2 linked regions of the Magnetofaba australis IT-1 genome follow. The protein of the gene in region 2 binds, or shares a complex with, the protein of the main gene of each other region. Links are inferred from orthologs where the notes say so. Each region holds a gene or a part of one and is shown on either strand. Other genes may lie near its edges.

Region 1 (3,200 bases), on a different replicon or contig from region 2:
TGGCGCGGGGCGAGGCGATGGAGGAAGCGGTCTCCCACGCCATCGGCTTTGTGCGGGAGGCGATTGTCCACGCTTACAATCTGGGCGGCGGGCAGTGGCTGCTCAACCACAAAGCAGGGTGAACCACGGAACCATACTGCCGTTACACTGTAACGTTATATAAACTATAAATAACGAATTTTCATCACCATTCCAGAACAATGCCGTATTGATTTAGTTCCTGCGGCGTCGGTGGCGCGGTCAACAGGCGCCCATTCATATCCAACAAGGTTTCACGAAACGCTTCCGCCACATTGGCGGAGCCGGGTAATTGTTCAGTGGGTTGATACACCGTCACGGTGAGCCCCTTGCTGGCCAGGGCGGCGGCGGCGCGCAGAGCCTGCTTGTTGCGCTCTTTGGGCGTGGGGCGCGGGATCACAATCGCCACCTGATCCGACGCCTGCCGCATGGCGCTCTCATCGGGCCAATGCAGCGCGGGCAGGGAGAGGGTCAATTGACTCTCGACAATCATACCGGAGAGGTCATACAGACTCCCCGGTTCGGTCTCCTCGGTGGGGGTGGGCGCCTTGAAGTGCTGATGACTGAAGGAGCAGACGATGCGATCCCGTTGTCTGGGGATGACAGTCAGCTCCTCAGTGGCCAGACACGCGCCGCTGTGCACGAAGAAGAGATTGAACTCCCACGGCGCGGGCAGACGGGCGGCGACCTGTTCCAGCAGCGTGGGGGAAAACTCCTGACGGGTGATAATGAGTGTGGCGATGGACGGGTTGGACATGACGTCCCTGCATCAATTTGGAGGAGAAGCGCGCAGCGCCATCCATTTGCGCCGCATGTACTCACTGACAGGCGGTTATACATAAAGTTCTGGTGTGCAACGGCGAGGTTTGAAGCCCCCGAACGAAAAAACGCCGCCCATAGGGGCGGCGTTTGAACGATTCAGAATGGTGCGCGGTACAGGATTCGAACCTGTGACCTTTGGCTTCGGAGGCCAACACTCTATCCAGCTGAGCTAACCGCGCTTAAGGGCTAGGAAACCTAGTCATATCCGAATCAAGCAGCTTATTCCACAGCAACAGGCTTTGTCAAAGAGGAATCCCCAATGTGCGCGGCCTTCTTGACAAAGTGCGGCATAGGGCATTAGGCTGGCCCATTGTGTTGAACCGAATCGCCGCCAGTCCCCCCTGCGGGCTGTTATTTTTCAAGGAGAGATCACGACCATGAGTGACAATGTCATCAAAACCACCGACAGCGCCTTTGAAGACGACGTACTGAAATCCGAGCTGCCGGTTCTGGTGGACTTCTGGGCCGAATGGTGTGGTCCCTGCAAACAGGTTGCCCCTTTCCTCGACGCCTTGGCCGAAGAGAAAGCCGCCAGCCTGAAAGTGGTGAAGCTGAACATCGACGAGAACCCCAACGTTCCCGGTCGCTATGGCGTGCGCGGCATCCCCACTCTGATGCTGTTCAAGGATGGCCAGATCCAAGCCTCCAAGATTGGCGCGATGCCCAAATCCAAGCTGTATGAGTGGGTGGACAGCTCGCTGTAAGCGGTCCGCTTGAGCAATTTAAAAAGCCGCCTTGGGCAACTGGGGCGGCTTTTTTTATGCGGTATTCCGAGCCAATTGGGCGCATTGTCAAAGCGGAAATTGTGTGCAAGGGAAAGGATTGACAGATGGCTGTGGAATCGCACGAGACTCCAATCGGGGCCCTCTGGCTGCGTGTTGAGCAGGGCGCGCTGGCGCAATTGAGCTGGACGCGGCCTGATGGGCCGAAAATGGAGCCCAGTGTGGAGGACGTCCCGGCATTGGCGCAGACGCGCAGCTGGTTGGACGCCTACTTTGGCGGACGGTTTGAACCGTTTCCGATCCTCCTACAGCCTGCCGGGGGCGCGTTCTATCAGCGTGTCTGGCAGGCGCTATTGGCCATTGAGCCGGGCCAAACCCGCACCTATGGCGAAGTGGCGCAAGCGCTGGGCAGCGGCGCGCGGGCAGTGGGCAACGCGGTGGCCGCCAACCCGATTCCGGTGATCATTCCGTGCCATCGGGTGGTGGGCAAGAGCGGATTGGGCGGCTACAGCGGCGACGGCGGGCTGACCACCAAGACGCAACTGCTGCGCCTGGAGGGGGCGCTACCTGGGGAGGCGTAACATGCCATATGATCCAGAGCTGGCGGAGCGATTGGCGGCGATTGTGGATGATCTGCCGGGGATGCGCCCCATACAGATGTTCGGTGGGGTGGGGTTTTTGCTCAATGGCAACATGTGCGTAGGGGTGTGGCGCGAGTGGCTGATTCTGCGCGTGGGCGCGGAGCAGGCGGAGCGCTGCCTGCAGCAGCCGGACATGCGGCCCATGGACATCACCGGGCGGGTGATGACTGGATGGGTGATGGCGGGCCCACAAGCGTGCGCGGAGAATACGCGTTTGCTGGAGTACGTACGCTTGGCGCTGGACTTTACCGGTGCGCTCCCGCCAAAAATGGGCAAAACTCAGCGCAAATAATTTCCGCAGTGGCAAGATTCCGCTACACTTCTGGCTCGGTTGATCCCTTCCTGATTCGCGCCATGCGAGGGCGTTATCCATGTTGAACAAATCTGTGCAATTTCGCTTGTCGGCGCCGGTGGCCGCGCTGTTGATGCTGGGCGGCTGTTTTGACTCTGGCGAGAAGAACGAAGCGGGGGTGTGGGACCCTGTGCAGGAGCGGGTGGTGTATGGCGATGAAGCCAAGGAGGTCAAGCTGGACTCCGCTCAGGAGGCGGCCGCCAGCGACAATGACGACATCTGGGACGCCTTCAGCCGCAAGCTGGAAGCGGGCAAGCAGGCGATGGGGGTGGTCGGCGAGGTGATGGAGCAGAATCCCGAAGCGCTGAATGTGTTACGTGGTGACGTCAGTTCTGCGGATTATCAGAAGCTGGACAAGGACTTCCTTAAGCAGAAGGCGGAGCAGTTGAAGGGGATCGCCAGCGATGCGGGGATCGATTCCAACTACCAGCCGTCGGATACTGAGAGAGCGTTACTGCGTGGCGCTGGCGGCGCGCTGGGAGTGAGCGAATCGCGCATGAATGCGTTAGAGCAGAAGGCCAATGATAACCGGGAGCGCGTGCAGCAGGAGTGGGAGCGTTCGCGGTGACGTTGTTGGTGGAGGCGCTGCCGCCGCTGCAGCGTGGGGTGTTTGTCACGGGCACGGATACGGGGATTGGCAAGAGC
Region 2 (3,235 bases):
GGAGGGACGCGGCATCTTCTCGCCCAACAGCGCGGCGGCGTTGCGCAGCGCGGTGTAGAGACGATCCAGACCCGCCTTGGCGGCGTCGAGCAGCTCAAAGCTGAAATCCAACGGCGTGCGATAGTGGCTGTTGAGGATGAACACGCGCAGGGTCTCGCCGGAGTAGACCTCCAGCAGATCGCGAATGGTTTTGAAATTGCCCAGGCTCTTGGCCATCTTCTCGGCTTCGCCCTGATCATTGATCACATTGACGAAGCCGTTGTGCATCCAGTAGTTCACCGGGACGCAGCCGGAGGCGCCATGACTCTGCGCGATCTCGTTTTCGTGGTGGGGGAAGATCAGATCCAACCCGCCGCCGTGGATATCGAACGACTGGCCCAGATATTTGGTCCCCATGGCCGAACACTCGATGTGCCAGCCGGGCCGTCCCGCGCCCCACGGCGACTCCCACTGCGGCTCATCGGGTTTGGCGCCCTTCCACAGCACAAAGTCCATGGGATCGCGTTTGCTCTCTCCCACCGCCACCCGCGCCCCCGCCTCCAGGTCGGTCAACGGTTTGCCGGACAGACGCCCATACTGCGGAAAATTGCGCACTGCATAGTAGACGTCGCCGTCGCTGGGGTAGGCCAGATCCTTCGCCACCAACTCGCCGATCATGTGGCGCATCTCATCCAGATGCTCGGTGGCCTTGGGCTCAATGTCCGCCTTGAGCACCGCCAACGCCTGCATATCCTCATGGAAGGCGTCGATGAAGCGGCTGGTGAGTTGCTGAATGGTCTCGCCATTCTCATTGGCGCGGCGAATGATCTTATCGTCGATATCGGTGAAGTTGCGCACATAGGTCACATCCAGACCTCGCGCGCGCAGATGCCGCACCACCACGTCGAACGCCACCATCACCCGCGCATGGCCGATGTGGCAATAATCATACACGGTGACCCCGCACACATAGATCCCCACCCGTCCCGGCTCGCGAGGGACAAAATCCTCTTTTTTGCGGCTCAAGGTGTTGAAAAGCCGGATCCCCATGGGATTATCCTTTCAGATCATCAGGTTGGACTTGGTGATATTTCACAATAGAGATGTCAGAGCGATTGCCAAGCGCGCATGATCCCGCTATAGTGCGACTCTTTACCCCAAAGCGAGTCAAAATTTAGCAGTCTGATCCGTGGAGATAAACCCATGTCCGACGCCAAGCATCACAAGGTTATCATTCTGGGCTCCGGCCCGGCCGGTTACACCGCCGCCATCTACTGCGCGCGCGCCAATCTCAAGCCCGTGGTGATTCAAGGTTTGCAACCGGGCGGTCAGCTGACCATCACCACCGAGGTGGACAACTACCCCGGCTTTGAAGAGGGCGTGCAAGGCCCTGAATTGATGACCAAGTTCCAGGCTCAGGCCGAACGCTTCGGCACGGAGATGATCTTCGACACCGTGATGAAGACCGATCTGAGCAGCCGCCCCTTCCGTCTGGAGACCGACGGCGGCGACGTCTACACCTGTGACGCCCTGATCGTCTCCACCGGCGCCTCGGCCCGCTGGTTGGGCATGGAGTCGGAGAAGCGTCTGAACGGCTTCGGCGTCTCCGCTTGCGCCACCTGCGACGGCTTCTTCTTTAAAGATCAAGAGGTCGCAGTGGTGGGCGGCGGCGACACCGCGGTGGAAGAGGCCCTCTATCTGTCCAATATCTGCTCCAAGGTCACCCTGATCCATCGCCGCGACGAACTGCGCGCTGAGAAGATCATGCAGGATCAGATGTTCGCCAAAGAGAACATCAACGTGGCCTGGGACAGCGTGCCTGACGAAATCCTCGGCGACGTCAACAAAGGCGGCGTCAACGGTATCCGCATCAAGAACGTCAAGAGCGGCGAGACCACCGACATCCCCGTCACCGGCGTGTTCATCGCCATCGGTCACAAGCCCAACACCGATATCTTCGGCGATCAGTTGGACAAGGATGAGGCCGGATATCTGATCACCAAGGCCGACTCCACCGCCACCAACATCGAAGGCGTATACGCCGCCGGCGACGTGCAGGACAAGATCTACCGTCAAGCCATCACCGCCGCCGGCTCCGGCTGCATGGCCGCGCTGGAAGTGGAGCGCTACCTGGCCGCCAAGGAGCATGCGGGCAAGTAATCCCGCCCGGTTTTGATTCTAAAAAACGGGGGCCTTTTGGTCCCCGTTTTTTATTGGGATTTTCTGGAGATGAAAGATGCTGGGGCTTCGCCCCAGACCCCGACCAGGGCGCCGCCCTGGACCCGCACGGGCTCTGCCCGTGACCCGCGAGGGCTCTGCCCTCGACCCGGCAGGGAAATGATTTCCCTGCACCCTCGTTAGTTAACCTCCGTACTGGGCTCCGCCTGCATACCTTCTCATCCGGCTACTCGCACGCTGGCCTCTTGTGGTTATTCCTTTTCCCTGTTCAATCCTGAGCTCGCTTGGTTATAACTGATGTGTCGCCTTCACCCTTAAGACAAGTCAGGTTGAGCCCCATGCACAACGCCACCCCGGAAGAGCAGGAAGGTTTTTACGGGCGGGAAAACTTTCTCCGCGCCTTCGATAATCGACTGAACGCAGGCGGCGGCGGGCTTTGGCCCATCAACGGCGGGCCGGGCCTCGGCAAAAGCTCCCTGCTCAAGCGCTTCGAAGCCCGCGCCAAACAGGCAGGCCGCACCTGTCTGCGTTTTGAGATCCCCGAGCAAGCCCCCGATGGCGGCCTGGGACTGTTGCAAACCCTCTGCCTGGACCTGCGCGAAGAGAAGAAGATGGCGCAGCTGCTGGAGTGGATCAGCGGCGGCGCTGCCGGTGACGTCGGCTTCAGTCAGAGTCTGGGTAAAGTCACCGATTTGGCCGATCAACAGATCGACGACCCCACCGTCAAGAAAGCCACCGCAGCGATTAAACTGCTGGGCTATTTCGGCGAAAAGTCACTGCAACTGCGACACGGAAAGCGCTACGCAGAGGCAAAAAAATTCCCCGAGTTGGCGCTGATGAAGCGCCTGGAAGCATTGGCCGCCGGGGGCAAACTAGTGGTAGTGGTGGACACCTTCGAGCGCATCTACAGGTGGCGTGGAGAGATCCCCACGGCGCTGGATTTCAGCGGCGCCGAGCCCCGCGCCATGGACGAGACCACCAAGAACCCCCAGGAGTGGCTGCATAATCTGCTGCAACAGCTGGCCAAGAGCGGCGCATTGGTGATCGCCGCCGGACGCCAGACCCACCCGCTGCGGGC

The links.
Region 1: the proteins of trxB (region 2) and trxA are in contact, whole or in part, in a crystal structure (PDB 1F6M), measured with the Escherichia coli proteins. The link is inferred for Magnetofaba australis IT-1 from one-to-one orthologs.

The regions. Positions count from the first base shown.
Region 1 is NZ_LVJN01000021.1:568,487-571,686, reverse strand. What follows is about bases 1-2,880. They hold trxA (thioredoxin TrxA), read left to right. Parts: upstream 1-1,217; coding sequence 1,218-1,544; downstream 1,545-2,880. Other genes in these bases: MAIT1_RS21110 (hypothetical protein), read left to right, coding at 2,575-2,880; MAIT1_RS21115 (TfoX/Sxy family protein), read left to right, coding at 2,145-2,495; MAIT1_RS21120 (methylated-DNA--[protein]-cysteine S-methyltransferase), read left to right, coding at 1,670-2,143; MAIT1_RS21135 (hypothetical protein), read right to left, coding at 185-775; thiD (bifunctional hydroxymethylpyrimidine kinase/phosphomethylpyrimidine kinase), read left to right, coding at 1-122. Also shown: more of MAIT1_RS21110, read left to right, coding at 2,881-3,123; bioD (dethiobiotin synthase), read left to right, coding at 3,150-3,200. UniProt on the Escherichia coli protein: Participates in various redox reactions through the reversible oxidation of its active center dithiol to a disulfide and catalyzes dithiol-disulfide exchange reactions.
Region 2 is NZ_LVJN01000020.1:544,382-547,616, reverse strand. The notes cover bases 246-3,160. They hold trxB (thioredoxin-disulfide reductase), read left to right. Parts: upstream 246-1,182; coding sequence 1,183-2,139; downstream 2,140-3,160. Other genes in these bases: cysS (cysteine--tRNA ligase), read right to left, coding at 246-1,029. In the rest of the region: more of cysS, read right to left, coding at 1-245.